DNA from 3 places in the Streptomyces sp. NPDC025651 genome. Region 1 is predicted to be linked to each of the others. Evidence: riboswitches for the same ligand, from Rfam matches in the RefSeq annotation. Region 1 holds a riboswitch; each other region holds the start of a gene.
What was found. Region 1 has a riboswitch for S-adenosylmethionine ahead of ACZ4D5_RS05805 (aminotransferase class V-fold PLP-dependent enzyme). Riboswitches for the same ligand answer to the same signal wherever they lie in the genome.
Positions count from the first base shown of each region.

Region 1 (5,090 bases):
GCCGACGGCCGCCTTGGGATCTACTCCCTGGCCAAGGCCAACATGCGCAAGATCTTTCCGGACCACTGGTCCTTCATGCTCGGCGAGATCTGCATGTACAGCTTCATCATCATCATCCTCACGGGTGTGTACCTGACGCTGTTCTTCCACCCGTCGATGAACGAGGTGGAGTACCACGGCAGCTACGTCCCGCTGCAGGGACAGCTGATGTCCGAGGCGTTCAACTCGACCATGCACATCTCCTTCGATGTGCGCGGTGGTCTGCTGATCCGGCAGATCCACCACTGGGCGGCGCTGATCTTCCTCGCCGGCATGTTCGTGCACATGATGCGCGTGTTCTTCACGGGCGCGTTCCGCAAGCCGCGTGAGATCAACTGGCTGTTCGGCTTCCTGCTGTTCGTCCTCGGCATGTTCACCGGCTTCACCGGTTACTCGCTCCCGGACGACCTTCTCTCCGGCACCGGTGTCCGCTTCATGCAGGGCGCGATCCTGTCCGTCCCGGTCATCGGCACGTACCTGTCGATGTTCCTGTTCGGCGGGGAGTTCCCGGGCGGCGACTTCGTGGCGCGGTTCTACTCGGTGCACATCCTGCTGCTGCCGGGCATCATGCTCGGCCTGATGGTGGCGCACCTGATCCTGGTCTTCTACCACAAGCACACGCAGTTCGCGGGCCCCGGAAAGACCAACAAGAACGTCGTCGGCATGCCGCTGCTGCCCGTCTACATGGCCAAGGCCGGAGGCTTCTTCTTCCTGGTCTTCGGTGTCATCGCGGCCATCGCGGCGATCGCCTCGATCAACCCGATCTGGGCTCTTGGCCCCTACCGTCCGGACCAGGTGTCCACCGGCGCCCAGCCCGACTGGTACATGGGCTTCGCCGAGGGTCTGATCCGTGTCATGCCGGGCTGGGAGATCAACCTCTGGGGCCACACGCTGGTCCTGGGCGTGTTCATCCCGCTGATCATCTTCCCGGTGGTCCTCGCGGCGATCGCGGTCTACCCGTTCATCGAGTCCTGGGTCACCGGGGACAAGCGCGAGCACCACATCCTGGACCGCCCGCGCAACGCCCCGACCCGTACGGCCTTCGGTGTCGCGTGGATCACGGCGTACATGATCATGCTCGTCGGTGGTGGAAACGACCTCTGGGCCACGCACTTCCACCTGTCGATCAACGCGATCACCTGGTTCGTCCGGATCTTCTTCTTCGCCGGACCGGTCATCGCCTTCATCGTCACCAAGCGGATCTGCCTGGGTCTGCAGCGGCGCGACAAGGACAAGGTGCTGCACGGACGCGAGTCCGGCATCATCAAGCGCCTGCCGCACGGCGAGTTCATCGAGGTCCACGAGCCGCTCAGTCAGGAGCAGCTGCACACCCTCACCGCGCACGAGCAGTACAAGCCGGTCGAGATCGGCCCGACGGTCGACGAGAACGGTGTCGAGCGCAAGGTGTCCGGTTCGCAGAAGCTCCGGGCCAAGCTCTCCAAGGGCTACTACGGGGAGGACAACCAGATCCCCAAGCCCACCGTCGAGGAGTACAAGGAGATCACGAGCGGCCACGGCCACCACTGATCATCTGAAGCTCACCGAGCTCTGACCACACGGTCGCCACGGCAAGAGCCCCGTCCATTGCATGGACGGGGCTCTTTGCCGTCCCCCGGGCTGGATAGGGTGGTGCCATCCCCGTGTCGAGGGGTGCATTCTTCATACGTCTAGGAATCCCCAGGAGCGGCTATGAACGCTGTGACCCCCGCAGGAGGCAACACCGCGGCGGGCCGTTCCTGGCCCGACGTACTGAACGGCCTGCTCGACGGGCGTGACCAGAGCGCCGACGACACCGCGTGGGCCATGGACCGCATCATGCGGGGCGAGGCGACCGACGCGCAGATCGCGGGCTTCGTGGTCGCGCTGCGCGCCAAGGGCGAGACCGTCGAGGAGATCTCCGGGCTCGTCCGCACGATGTACGAGCACGCCAATGTGATCGAGGTGCCGGGCCAGACCGTCGACATCGTCGGGACCGGTGGCGACGGTGCCAAGACCGTCAACATCTCGACCATGTCCGCGATCGTCGTCGCGGGCGCGGGAGCGAAGGTCGTCAAGCACGGCAACCGCGCCGCCTCCAGCGCGTCGGGCTCCTCCGACGTACTGGAGAAGCTCGGGGTGAACCTGGAGCTGCCGCTCGACCGGGTCGTCGAGGTCGCGGAGGAGGCGGGGATCACCTTCTGCTTCGCGGTGAAGTTCCACCCGGCGCTGCGGCACGCGGGCGCCGCGCGCGGTCAGCTGGGGATCAGGACCGTCTTCAACCTGCTCGGTCCGCTCACCAATCCGGCCAAGGTGCGCTCCCAGGCGGTCGGGGTCGCCGACCCGCGGATGGCGCCCATCGTGGCGGGAGTCTTCGCCGAGCGCGGGCACTCGTCCCTGGTCTTCCGCGGCGATGACGGGCTCGACGAGCTGACCACGACGGGCACCTCCCGCGTCTGGGTGGTGCGCGACGGCGTGGTGCGCGAGGAGTCCTTCGACCCGCGCGACGTCGGCATCGACCTGGTGCCGATCTCCGCGCTGCGCGGCGCGGACGCCTCGTACAACGCGGAGGTCGCGCTGCGGCTCCTGGACGGGGAGACCGGGCCCGTGCGGGACGCGGTGCTCCTCAACGCGGCCGCGGCCCTCGTGGCCCTGAAGCCGACCGACGAGCCGTTCGCGGCGCAGATCGGCGCCGGCATGGCGCGGGCCGCGCAGTCCATCGACTCCGGTGCGGCCAAGAAGGCGCTGGAGCGCTGGGTGGCGGCCAGCAACCGCTGAAAGCTCCGACCGATGTGACGCAGGGCGCAGTCCGGATTCTGGACTGCGCCTTGCGCGTCGAAGATCGTGTGGCAGGATGCTGCACAGGTCATGAGTGACAGCGACTACGGCCCCGGCCCGCTGTCCGGCAACCCTCCGTCCGTGGCGGGGTGCCCCGGGTGAAGACCAGGCCGTACGCAGCAAGGCGTATGGCAAGCGCGGACCCCTCGCAACCCTGGGGTCCTGGTCCTCAAGGGAGCAGTCTCGTGAGCCAGCGAATGTGACAGGGCTTCTACGCCCCGCCTCCGCACACCCTTTTCATCCTTGTCCCGCGCCGTCGAAGCAGCTCTCGGAGCAGCTCCGGCGCGGTGAATTCGCCTGCCTCTCACGGGAGTTCGCCATGTCTGTTTCCGCCGTTGCCGTCGACGCCTCCGTCTGCGCCCCGCTGCCGGTCCTCGGCAGGGACGTCACCGTTCCGCTGGTCACCGGTGGTGAAGTCAGCTACGCCGCGCTCGACTACGCGGCGAGCGCGCCGGCCCTGCAACGGGTCTGGGACGATGTGGCGGCCTACGCCCCGTACTACGGCAGCGTGCACCGCGGGGCCGGTTACCTGTCGCAGCTCTCCACCGACCTCTTCGAGAACTCCCGCACGGCTGTTGCCGAGTTCCTCGGCTGCCGCGAGGACGACCAGGTCGTCTTCACCCGGTCCACCACCGACTCGCTGAACCTGCTCGCCGCCGCCCTGCCCGCCGACTGCCAGGTCTTCGTCTTCGAGACCGAGCACCACGCCTCGCTCCTTCCGTGGCGGGACGCGCGGGTGACCTACCTGAACGCGCCGCGCACCCCCGAGGAGGCGGTGCGGACGCTGGAGCGGGCCCTCGCCGACCGTGACCCCTACGGTCCCGCGCTGGTCTGCGTCACCGGGGCCTCCAACGTCACCGGTGAGCTCTGGCCGGTGCGCGAGCTGGCGGCGGCCGCTCACGCGCACGGTGCCCGCATCGTGCTCGACGCCGCCCAGCTCGCGCCCCACCACCCCGTCTCCCTCGCCGAGTTGGACGTCGACTGGGTCGCCTTCTCCGGGCACAAGCTGTACGCGCCCTTCGGCTCGGGCGTGCTCGCGGGCCGTTCCGACTGGCTGCGCGACGCCGAGCCCTACCTCGCGGGCGGCGGTGCCTCGCGGAAGGTGGCGCGACGCGCCGACGGCGGCGTGGACGTGGAGTGGCACGAGAGCGCCGCGCGGCACGAGGCCGGCTCCCCGAACGTGATCGGCGTCTACTCCATCGCCTCCGCATGCAAGGCGCTCACCGACGCGGGCTTCGACGAGCTGGTGGCCCGGGAGCAGTACCTGATCGGCAAGGTGCGCGAGGGCCTCGCCGAGGTGCCGCAGGTGCGCGTGCTCTCGCTCTTCGGGGACGACGCGCCGCGCGTGGGCGTCATCTCCTTCGTGGTGGACGGCTGGAACAGCTCGCACTTCGCCGCCGCGCTCTCCGCCGAGTACGGGATCGGCGTACGGGACGGCCTGTTCTGCGCCCACCCGCTGGTGCGCACCCTGCTGGGCAGCGAGCCCGACGAGCCCGGCGAGTGCGGCGCCCCGGAGGCGGAGCCGGGCGAGAAGTCCCTGAACGCGATCCGCGTGAGCTTCGGCGCGGGCACCCCCGACGAGCACGTCGAGCGTTTCGTGCGCGCCGTCAAGGAGCTGGTGGCGGACGGCGCGCGCTGGAACTACCGCACCGAGGACGGGCGTTGCGTGCCCGACACCGCCGCCGCGTGAGGGCGCGGCGACGGCAGCCGTGAGCCGAGCTGGATCATCCGCAGGGCCCGTTCGGTCGCGTCGGTGAGGAACTCGCCGCCCCGGCCGAGCGCCTCCGTCAGCGAGACGGGGGCGGGCAGGATCGCGCTGTAGGCGTCGACGCCGGCCGCCCGCACCTGGTGGGCGCCGTGACCGATGGTGCCCGCGAGCACCAGGACCGGGCGGTCGAACAGCTTGGCGCGGCGGGCCACTTCGGCCGGGACCTTGCCGCGCGGCGTCTGGTGGTCCAAGGCGCCCTCCGCGGTGATCACGAGGTCGGCGCGGGCCAGCCGGGCGTCCAGGTCGAGCCGGCCGAGCAGCACGTCGAAGCGGGGGAGCAGGGCGGCGCCGAGCGCGGCGAGTCCGGCGCCGAGGCCCCCGGAGGCGCCGGTGCCGGGGCCGCGGAAGAGGTCGGTCCGCACGTTCAGGTCGCGGGTGAGGACGTGCGCCCAGTGGTCCAGGGCGGCCGCGAGCTCCTCGACCTGTGTGGGGGTCGCACCCTTCTGGGGGCCGAAGACGCGGGCGACGC
Region 1 is NZ_JBVHLZ010000001.1:1,243,940-1,249,029, forward strand. It holds gene qcrB (cytochrome bc1 complex cytochrome b subunit) at 1-1,566, shown strand, start outside; gene trpD (anthranilate phosphoribosyltransferase) at 1,729-2,793, shown strand; SAM riboswitch class IV at 2,880-2,997, shown strand; gene ACZ4D5_RS05805 (aminotransferase class V-fold PLP-dependent enzyme) at 3,173-4,543, shown strand; gene ACZ4D5_RS05810 (glycerate kinase family protein) at 4,495-5,090, opposite strand, start outside.

Region 2 (5,090 bases), on a different contig from region 1:
CGGCGTCGGCGAGCTGGTTCATGCCGCGCTCGAGGCCGCGCCGTGCCTCCTCGTCGAACGCGATGATCTTGGCCATGTGAAGTGGTCCTCCCGGACGGGGTGGAAAAGCAAACGGACCGTGCTGGTGCCCGCGACGGACGGCCTGCGTGCCTTGTGGTTCCTTGCCCCACCCGGCCTGCGGACCTCACCGACCCGATCCAAGTTCTGTCACTCTCACTCGGAGAGTGCTAAGCCCAATGATTAGCACTCGACCCCTGCGAGTGCAAGCGCCTCTCACGGATCCAGGACAGCCTCAGGGCTGCCCGCCGAGGCGCCCCGGCACACACGACCAGCGCACACGAGGGGCCCGTACCCCTGATGGGATACGGGCCCCTCGCGATGCTTGCGTCGGTGGCCGATCGCGCCGAGCTAGACGGCGAGCTTGACCATGTCCGCCTGCGGACCCTTCTGGCCCTGCGAGATCTCGAACTCGACTCGCTGACCTTCTTCCAGGGTGCGGTAGCCGTCCATCTGGATCGCGCTGTAGTGGACGAAAACATCCGCACCACCGTCGACCGCGATGAAGCCGTACCCCTTCTCCGCGTTGAACCACTTGACGGTGCCCTGAGCCATGCCTAACTCCCCTATTACTGGCCCTTGCACAGGACCGCACTTCGCGGACCCGGGTCAGACCTCACCCCCCATTGGTTGGGGGTGTGCGCCGGAACGCGTCGACCGCCGCTGAATGTATCTGTCCAACTGCCGTCTGCAACAGGTCAATCGGACGAGAATTCTGGGCACGACCGATCGGGAAAATGCGGAGATTCTGCCGGAATTCAGGGCAAGTCGGGCCAGGCAAATGCCGCATAAGGCTCAAATGGGCAGCTCTGTTTGGCTACTTCTTGTCGACTCAGGGCCGACTTCATATATGCGCTCGGCACTAACGGCGAAGCACGCTTCCCAACTGTACCGCGCTCAACCATGCAGAATTGCCCCCTCCGTTTCTCTCGCGGAGGGGGCAATTCAGATAACGCAGGGTACTTGCGAAAACATCAGCCGCCGGCGACGGCGGGAATGATCGAGACGCCCGCGCCGTCCGGCGTCGCGGTCTCCAGGCCCTGCTCGAAGCGGACGTCGTCGTCGTTCACGTACACGTTCACGAAGCGGCGCAGCTTGCCCTGGTCGTCCAGGACGCGGGCGGCGATGCCGGTGTGGTTCTTCTCCAGGTCGGCGATGACCTCCCCGAGGGTGGCCCCCTCGGCGACGACCTCGGCCTGACCGCCGGTGTAGGTGCGGAGGATGGTGGGGATACGGACGTTGACGCTCATGGGGTTCACCTCTGAAGTACGGGGCGGGAGTGTGCCCCTGGAAGGGGCGCGGGGAACTGCGCGAGGACGGACCACGACCGCACGTCGGCAACGGCGATCAGGCCCTGCGGCGCCTAGCCGGCCAGCCCCGCGGAGCGGAACGCCTCAAGGCTGGGCTTGATCGTGGCGGTGGCCTGCGAAGTCTCGGCGACGGCGTCCAGCGTCTTCAGGCCGTCCCCGGTGTTCAGCACGACCGTCGTGAGGGACGGGTCGATCAGCCCCGCCTCGACCAGCTTCTTCGTGACGCCCACCGTCACACCGCCCGCGGTCTCCGCGAAGATCCCCTCGGTCCGCGCGAGAAGCTTGATGGCATCGACGACCTGCTCGTCGTTCACGTCCTCCACCGCACCACCCGTGCGACGCGCGATGTCGAGGACGTACGGCCCGTCGGCAGGGTTGCCGATCGCCAGCGACTTGGCGATGGTGTTCGGCTTCTGCGGGCGCACGACATCGTGCCCCGCCTTGAACGCGGCCGACACCGGCGAGCAGCCCTCCGCCTGCGCACCGAAGATCTTGTACGGCTTGTCCTCGACGAGGCCGAGCGCGATCAGCTCCTTCAGCCCCTTGTCGATCTTCGTGAGCTGCGAGCCGGAGGCGATGGGGATCACGAGCTGATCCGGCAGGACCCACCCCAGCTGCTCGCAGATCTCGTACGCGAGGGTCTTGGAGCCCTCGCCGTAGTACGGCCGCAGGTTCACGTTCACGAAGCCCCAGCCCTCGCCCAGCGGGTCGCCGATGAGCTCGGAGCAGAAGCGGTTCACGTCGTCGTAGTTGCCCTCGATGCCGACGAGCTCGCCGCCGTAGACCGCGGCCATGACGACCTTGCCCTGCTCCAGGTCGTGCGGGATGAACACGCAGGACCGGAAGCCGGCGCGGGCCGCGGCGGCACCGACGGCGCCCGCGAGGTTGCCGGTGGAGGAGCAGGACAGGGTGGTGAAGCCGAAGGCACGCGCGGCTTCCAGCGCCTGCGCCACGACGCGGTCCTTGAAGGAGTGCGTGGGGTTGCCCGAGTCGTCCTTGACGAACAACTTGCCCTGCTCGACGCCGAGTTCACGGGCGAGGTTGTCGGCCTTGACGAGCTTGGTCCAGCCGGGGTTGAGGTTCGGCTTGTCGGCCACGTCGGCGGGGACGGGGAGCAGCGGGGCGTAGCGCCAGATGTTGGCGGGGCCCGCCTCGATCCGCTTGCGCAGGGCCTCCGGGTCGCCGAGGGGAAGGTCGTACGCGACTTCGAGGGGGCCGAAACACTCGGCACAGGCGAAGATCGGTCCGAGCGGGAACCTGGTGCCGCACTCCCGGCAGGAGAGTCCCGATGCGGGGCCCAGGTCTACGGGGGTGGTGGTGCTTTCGGTGGCGACAGTCTGCACAGCCATGGAGGCGAGGCCCTTTCTCCTCATCTTCCTCGCGACGCATCTCGCCGCGAGACGGAATTGGCACCTTCCCTAGCCGGGAGCCTCGCGGCGCTGACTGCGCACGAGACCGGCTGGAGGGTTGCCGGGGCTTCAACGGGCCGTATCCCTCTGCCCCTCTGGATGAGCGGTATTCGATTGTGGGTTTCAGTTGTTGATCTCAACGCGGCGGCGACCCCGACATGCGATGGTCACCGGCGTTGTTCAAGACTGTAACCGAAGCCCTGGACCCTTGAGATAGTCGTCCGAACCGCGAGATGGATCACATACGGGAGGACCCTGACCGTGCTGGAAGAGGTCGAGTGCTGGCTGAGCAGGCGTTCCTGGTCCGTCACCGACCGTCCACTGGAGCGCCTCGTCGCCGCCAAGCGCGCGTCCGGCACCTCGGTGAGCGTCGTGCTGCCCGCCCTTGACGAGGAGGGGACGGTCGGCGAGATCGTCTCCGTGATCCGCGGCGAGCTGGTCGAGAAGGCCCCGCTGGTCGACGAGCTCGTGGTGATCGACTCCGGCTCCCGGGACCGCACGGCGGAGGTCGCGGCGGCCGCGGGCGCCAAGGTCGTCCACCGGGACGAGATCCTGCCGCGCATCACGCCCGTCCCCGGCAAGGGTGAAGTTCTGTGGCGCTCGCTGCTCGTCACGAGCGGTGACGTCGTGGCGTTCGTCGACGCGGACCTGAAGGAGTTCTCCGCGGACTTCGTCTCGGGGATCGTGGGCCCGCTGCTCACCGACCCGGACGTGGACTTCGTGAAGGCGATGTACGACCGGCCGCTGGGTGAGGCGGTGGGCCAGGGCGGCCGTGTGACCGAGCTGATGGCGCGCCCGCTCCTGAACATGCACTGGCCCCGACTGGCGGGCTTCGTCCAGCCGTTGGGCGGCGAGTACGCGGCCCGCAGGTCGCTCCTTGAGCGGCTGCCGTTCCCGGTGGGGTACGGCGTGGAGCTCGGCCTGCTCGTGGACGCGCTGCACACGGTCGGCCTGGACGCCCTCGCGCAGGTGGACGTGGGCGTGCGCAGGCACCGGCACCAGGACGGGCAGGCGCTCGGGCGGATGGCGGCGGCGATCTACCGGACGGCGCAGCTGCGCCTGGCGCGTGGCCATCTCGTACGCCCCGAGCTCACCCAGTTCGAACGCGGCGAGCACGGATTCGAACCGAGGACGTATGCGATCGACACGGAGGAGCGGCCCCCTATGACCGATATCTCCGAGTATGCACACCGTCGCGTGGCGTAACCGCCCACGATCATGCGCTTTGCCTACATTGCCCATTCATGTGGGTCAGACATGCAAGGAAAGCCATGCGGCGGGCGGCGGCACTGACGCTCGCCACCGCCACCGTCGCGGCCGGGGTGCTCACCGCGACCGCGACGCCCGCCGCCGCGGAGGTCGTCGAGCCCTTCGCCAAGCGCTACGACGAATCGCTGTACGGCGACTTCAAGACCATCGGGAACACGGTCCTCGACTGCCCGACGAGCCCCGCCGACGTGGCCGCCGCCTGCAAGGAGACCCAACAGGCCAAGGGCACCAAGAACAACAACAACTTCGTCGAGCGCCGCATCGACGTGGCCGGGATGACCGGCACCTTCGACTCCAGCACCGGCCAGGTGACCATCCCGCCCGGCGCGAAGGTCGACTACGCGCGGCTGTTCTGGGGCGGCAACGCGGGCACGCACCGCTTCGGCAGGACGGTCCGCGACATCTGCGACCTCAACCGCGACGGCAACCTCCCCGTCGACCCGGCCCCCGGCGACCCGCTCACCACCCGCCCGGTCATCCGGGTCGGCGGCGGCGCCCAGTCCAGGGTGAACGTCGAGAACGCGGTGCGCACCCCGAACGCCACGCAGGGCCCGCACTACTACACCGCCGAGGCCGACGTGACCTCCTCCTTCGCGGGCGCCGCCACCGGCAGCCCCGTCGAGGTCGCCGTCGGCGACGTCTGGGCGCCGACCGGGCAGGGCTGCGTCGGCGGCTGGTCGCTGACCGTCGTCTACAAGTACGACGGGCCCAACGAGCAGTACGCCCCCGACCGCCGCAACGTCTACATCTGGGGCGGCCACGTCATCCAGCGCTCGGTCAAGAAGCGGGCGGCGGCCCCGGCAGGATCCACCACCATCCCGGTGGACGGCTTCTACCGCACCGACGGCGACATCCACGCGAGCACCACGGCGTACGAGGGCGACTGGAACACCAAGGGAGACCAGTTCCTGGTCAACGACCAGCCCGTCACCGAGTCGCACACCGGCAGGGCCGACAACTTCTTCATCAGCGAGGACGACGGCGCGGTCGACCCGAAGTACGAGAACAACCTGAGCATCGACGCCAAGGCCTTCGAGGTGCCGGA
Region 2 is NZ_JBVHLZ010000012.1:104,243-109,332, forward strand. It holds gene groL (chaperonin GroEL) at 1-76, opposite strand, end outside; gene ACZ4D5_RS34755 (cold-shock protein) at 409-612, opposite strand; gene ACZ4D5_RS34760 (ubiquitin-like small modifier protein 1) at 1,032-1,307, opposite strand; gene thrC (threonine synthase) at 1,421-2,716, opposite strand; SAM riboswitch class I at 2,734-2,882, opposite strand; gene ACZ4D5_RS34770 (glucosyl-3-phosphoglycerate synthase) at 3,038-3,982, shown strand; gene ACZ4D5_RS34775 (DUF7927 domain-containing protein) at 4,048-5,090, shown strand, end outside.
Region 2: another riboswitch for S-adenosylmethionine. It lies ahead of thrC (threonine synthase); the one in region 1 lies ahead of ACZ4D5_RS05805 (aminotransferase class V-fold PLP-dependent enzyme).

Region 3 (5,090 bases), on a different contig from region 1:
GCTGACCTTCGCCATCCGGGACTACGCGGGCACGCGGGCCACGGAGACCGGGGTGCCGCCCGCGCAGATCATGATCGACGCCATCGGCGAGTCCGGGGCGTCCGCCCTGCTGCTCATCGTGATCGTGGCCCAGCTGTTCTGCGGCAACGCCGAGACGGCCGCCGCGAGCCGCATGGTGTTCGCCTTCAGCCGCGACAACGCCCTGCCCGGCTCCGCCCTGTGGCGCAAGGTCAGCTCCCGCACCCAGGTGCCGGTGCCCGCGGTGTGGCTCTCGGTGGGCCTGGCCGCGGCGATCGCCCTGCCGTCCCTGTACTCGGCGACCGCGTACACGGCCGTGACCGCGATCAACGTCATCGGCATCACGCCCGCGTACGCCATCCCGATCTTCCTGCGGCTCCGCGCGGGCGACCGCTTCCGGCCGGGGCCGTGGAACCTGGGCCGCTGGAGCAGGCCCATCGGCTGGATCGCGGTGCTCTGGGTGGCGTTCGTGACGGTGCTGTTCTGTCTGCCGCAGGTCTCGCCGGTGACGGTCAGCACGATGAACTACGCCTCGATCGCGCTCGCCGTGGTACTCGTCCTGGCCACCGTCTGGTGGTTCGTCGCGCGCCGCTCCTACAGCACGCCGCGGGCCTACGGCTCGGACCGCGAGCAGGCGGAGGTCGCGGAGAACATCGTCTGAGGCCGCTCCCGCAGGAGCTTCGCCGGGCCGAACCCGCCTACACCGAACGGTCGTTGAGGATCTTCTGGAAGAGCCGGTGGTCGCGCCAGGCGCCGTTGATGTACAGATAGCCCGGCGCGAGCCCGTACTCCTCGAAGCCGCACTTGGCCAGGACGCGCTGCGACGCGGTGTTGTGGAGCAGGGTGCCCGCCTCGACGCGGTGCAGGCCGAGTTGGGCGTCGGCGGCCTCGCACACGTGCCGCGCCGCGCCGGACGCGAGGCCGCGGCCCTGGTGCTCCGCGTCGATCCAGTAGCCGAGGTTTCCGCTGCGGGCCGGGCCGAGCACGATGTTCGACAGGGCGGCGTGCCCGACGATCTCACCCCCGCTGTCGAGCACCCAGTGCGCCGAACGCCCCGCACGGCCGTCCGCCAACTGCGCCCGGACCCGCTCGACTTGGCCCTCCTCGGTGAAGAAGGCCTCGGGCCGGTCCGGGTCCCAGGGGCCCAGGTGCGCGCGGTTGCGCCGGTAGGCACGCGCGAGCGCCCGGGCGTCGTCGAGCGTGACGGGCCGGATGAGGACGTCTGCCGCGAGGGTGACCGCTCCACTGATCATGCGCCAAGCGTACGAGGGGCCCCCGGCGCGGAGGGTTCGCCCCTGGGAGCGTCAGCGCCCGCCCGCGACCCTCAGCACCGTTCCCGTCGTGTACGAGGCGTCGTCCGACAGCAGCCAGGAGACGGCCGCCGCGATCTCCGAGGGCCGGCCCGAGCGCCCCATCGGAATGCCGGACGCGAGCTTCGCGGGCCGCTCGGGGTCGGCGTGGAACTCGGTCCAGATCACGCCGGGGGCAACGGCGTTGACGCGGATGCCGTCGCCCGCGACCTCCTTGGACAGCCCGATCGTCATCGTGTCGACGGCGCCCTTGGCGGCGGCGTAGTGGACGTACTCGCCCGGGGAGCCGAGGGTCGCGGCGGCGGACGAGACGTTCACGATCGCGCCGCCGCCGTTCGCCCTGAGGTCCCGCACCGCGCGCCGGGCGCAGAGCAGATAGCCGAGGACGTTCACTTCCAGGGCCCGGCGCATGCCCTCGGCGTCGGCATCGGCGAGCGGGCCGACGGGGCCGCTCACCCCGGCGTTGTTGACCAGGCCGGTGACCGGGCCGAGCTCGGCCGCGGCGGTGTCGAAGAGGCGGTCGACGTCGGCCTCGTCCGCGGTGTCGACCTGCACGGTGACGCAGCGGCGGCCGGCCGCGCGCACCGCTTCGGCGGCCCGCTCGGCGGCCGCCTCGTCCGAGCGGTAGCCGATGACGACGTCGTGACCGTCCTCGGCGAGACGGGCGCTGACAGCGGCGCCGATACCGCGGCTGCCGCCGGTGACGACGGTGACGGGCTGGTGCTGCACGGGGACCTCCGGCTGTGGGTGGCTGACTGTCGCGCCGCCCGGCCGCGGGGATCGCCCGCGTCCGGCACGGCGTCATCCTACGAAGCGGTGATCTTCGTCAGCGGCCCGGGGCCGCGGGCTCCGCCCCGGGTGCCACGCACACCAGCGTGGTGCCGACGGTGTCGCGCCGCAGCCGCAGCAGGTTCCAGCGGGGCTGCCACTGGGCGAGGCCCTTGTGCTCCCGCAGCAGGGCGCGCAGCCGTGCCGGGTCGTGCGTCCACAGGGTGGCGGGCACGCCCCGGGTGGGGCCGAGCACATGGAGGGCGATGCTGCCGTCGTCCCGTACGTCGTGCGAGGACAGCAGCACGTCGACGAGCGTGCCGGGGTCCTTCGCGCTGCCGCGGGCCTGGATCCAGTGGACCTGGTGGCCGGGCGTACGGGTGGCGCAGGTGGCGTGGTCGCAAAGGGCGTTCGGGTACGTCATGGAGCGCCTCCGGAGTCGTGGACCCCGGGTGTCGCCGACCCGGTGATCCGCCGTTCCCCGCGCACGTCGCGCGGGGCGGGTCGTCACCCGGGGCACCCGCGACGGAGCGGGGTGCCGTCCAGCGAGCCGGGGCTTGACACTGGAACTCGTGACCCGCCCCGACCGTAACACGGGCCCTACCGAGGCGTCGCCGGAGTAATCGCGTCCTCCGGAGCGGCCGCCTCCGCGGGCAGGCTGTCCATGAAGGAGCTGACCGAGAAGACCGCGTTGCCGGGTCCCGCCGGTCCGTAACCGGGCGGCGAGGACAGGCCGTTGGCCTCCATCGTGGCCCGGTAGGCCTCCAGGAGGCGCACGTGGTACTCCAGCGGGGCGCCCTGCGGATTGGCCTTGCCCAGCGGCGTCGTGGGCTCCGGGCACCAGGTGGTGAAGCGGGGCGTGATGCCGCGCGACATGAAGTACTGCAGCCCCTCGACGGTGGAGTCGATGGCCTCGTCGACCGTCTTGAAGCCGAACGGCTCCGCCATCTCCACGCCCGCGACGAAGTTGGGGATCACGTTGCGCGGGCCGAACACCTCGGCGGAGTCCAGGATGCGGCGGTGCCACTCGTCACGGCCGACGTAGCGCTCCTTGCCGGGGCAGTACCGCTCGAAGAGATACGGGTCCCACACCTCGTAGTTGGGGTGGTAGATCCGCACGCCGTAGTCGTGGAACCGCTGGACGTCGGCCTTGGGCAGGGCCTGCGCGACGACCTTGCCGATCCAGCGGCCGGGGAAGCGCTCCTCGATGGCCTTCGCGTACTGGCCGTAGAAGTCGGCCTCGTCCTTGCCGCCGACCTTCGAGGTGACGGCGCCGCCGGTCAGCGTGTAGGCGGTGGAGGACTTGTTGGTGTCGTACTTGTCGATGATCGCGAGCGCTTCGAGTACCTCCTCCACCGGCTTCACACCGGTGTAGGGGCGCCCGGCCGCCTTGTGCTGGCGCCAGTTGTGGTTGATGTCGCAGTACTGGCACTCCTCCTTGGCGCCGAAGTACTGGCAGACCCGGAAGACCGTCAGATAGATGAGGTAGCCCCACTGGATGGTGGGCGCCACCTCCATCACGGACTTGCCGTTCTCCAGCGTGTGCCGGTAGTAGTCCGGCATCGGCGGCAGGCCCACGTCGGAGATCCGCACGCCGTCCAGGTAGAGGCCGAGCACGCCGTTGTCGTCGGCCGCGACCCGGTAGGGCGAGGCCGGGTTGACGCGGACCGAGACGACGGTGCGGCGCAGCTCGTAGGGGCCGCCGGTGAGGACGATCTCCTCGGGCGGGCGGCGCAGGGCCGCGGCGCCCAGCTCGGGGAGCGTGCCGTGGTCGAAGGAGAAGATGAAGTACGACTTCGGCTTGACGTCGCCGCCTTCGTTGTCGCTGAGCGCCGACTCGTCGAAGGCGATGCCCCCGCGCAGCAGATCCTCCTTGATCACGGCTTCCCGCGGCACGTGCGGGAACCGCTCCATGAGTGACTCGATGAGTTCGGTACGGCTCTCGCTGCGGCTTGGCATGGGCCGGGCACCTCGGAATCCTGTCGGTCGATCTGTCCCGTCCACGCTAATACGCGCCCGATCCGCCGCGGATCCGGCTCCGGTCGCAGGGCGCATCGCCCGTAGGGCTAGGCTCCTGGTGGCGTGCCTCCTTCGACGACGGTCCCCGGCTTCGGTACGTCGAGGTCCGTGAGATACCGCACGACCGTCTCCGCCTCCGCGCCGCCGTTGAAGATCTTCACGGCGTGGCCCCAGCCCGCGACCTCGACGAGCGTCGCCGCGTCGCCGAGCCGTTCCCTGGCCGAGCGCGCCCAGTCGATCGGCGTGGCGTTGTCGTGACGGGCGCCGATGAGGAGCAGCGGCGTCTCGACCTCGGTCGGCCCGGTCGCTTCGGCGCTCGGGGCCGGAACGCCCTGGCAGAGGTTGGCGTACGAGACGGTGTTCGGGGAGTGGCCGAAGCGGGGCGCGGCCTCGCGGGCGGCGCGCTGGTCGGCCAGGTAGGCGCCGGCGTCCGGTACGCGAAGGTTCAGGTCGGCGCAGACGGAGAAGTCGGCGCCGGGCAACAGCTTCCCCAGGGGGGCGTCGCCTTCGTCCGTCTCCCAGGCCTTGCCGGTGTCGAGGCTGTCCAGGTACTCGGCGACGGCGGGCCAGGACGGGGTCAGGAGCATCGCGTCGATCGTGCCGTCGAGCTCGGTGCGCGGGACGTTCTCGCCGCCACCCCGCAGCTTCCCCTCGGCGGCGCGCGCCGCGAGGCGGTCGTAGACCTGCCGGGCGTCACGCCCGCCCAGAGCGCAGTCGCCGCCGCGCTCACACCACCTGGCGAACTCCTCGAAGGCGTCCTCCAGGGCCTTCGCACCGGTCACGCCGAAGGCTCGGCGGCCCATGCCGGGATCCATGACGCCGTCGAGTACGGCGGCCCGCACCCGGTCGCCGTGCTCGGCGGCGTACCGCTGGCCGTAGACCGTGCCGTACGAGTGGCCGTACAGGGAGATCCTGTCCTCGCCGAGCGCGGCGCGGATGACGTCCATGTCGCGGCTGACGCTGCCCGCGTCGGTG
Region 3 is NZ_JBVHLZ010000008.1:492,790-497,879, reverse strand. It holds gene ACZ4D5_RS28755 (amino acid permease) at 1-679, shown strand, start outside; gene ACZ4D5_RS28750 (GNAT family N-acetyltransferase) at 717-1,271, opposite strand; gene ACZ4D5_RS28745 (SDR family oxidoreductase) at 1,323-2,057, opposite strand; gene ACZ4D5_RS28740 (hypothetical protein) at 2,155-2,520, opposite strand; SAM riboswitch class IV at 2,565-2,674, opposite strand; gene ACZ4D5_RS28735 (radical SAM protein) at 2,697-4,055, opposite strand; gene ACZ4D5_RS28730 (alpha/beta fold hydrolase) at 4,163-5,090, opposite strand, start outside.
Region 3: another riboswitch for S-adenosylmethionine. It lies ahead of ACZ4D5_RS28740 (hypothetical protein); the one in region 1 lies ahead of ACZ4D5_RS05805 (aminotransferase class V-fold PLP-dependent enzyme).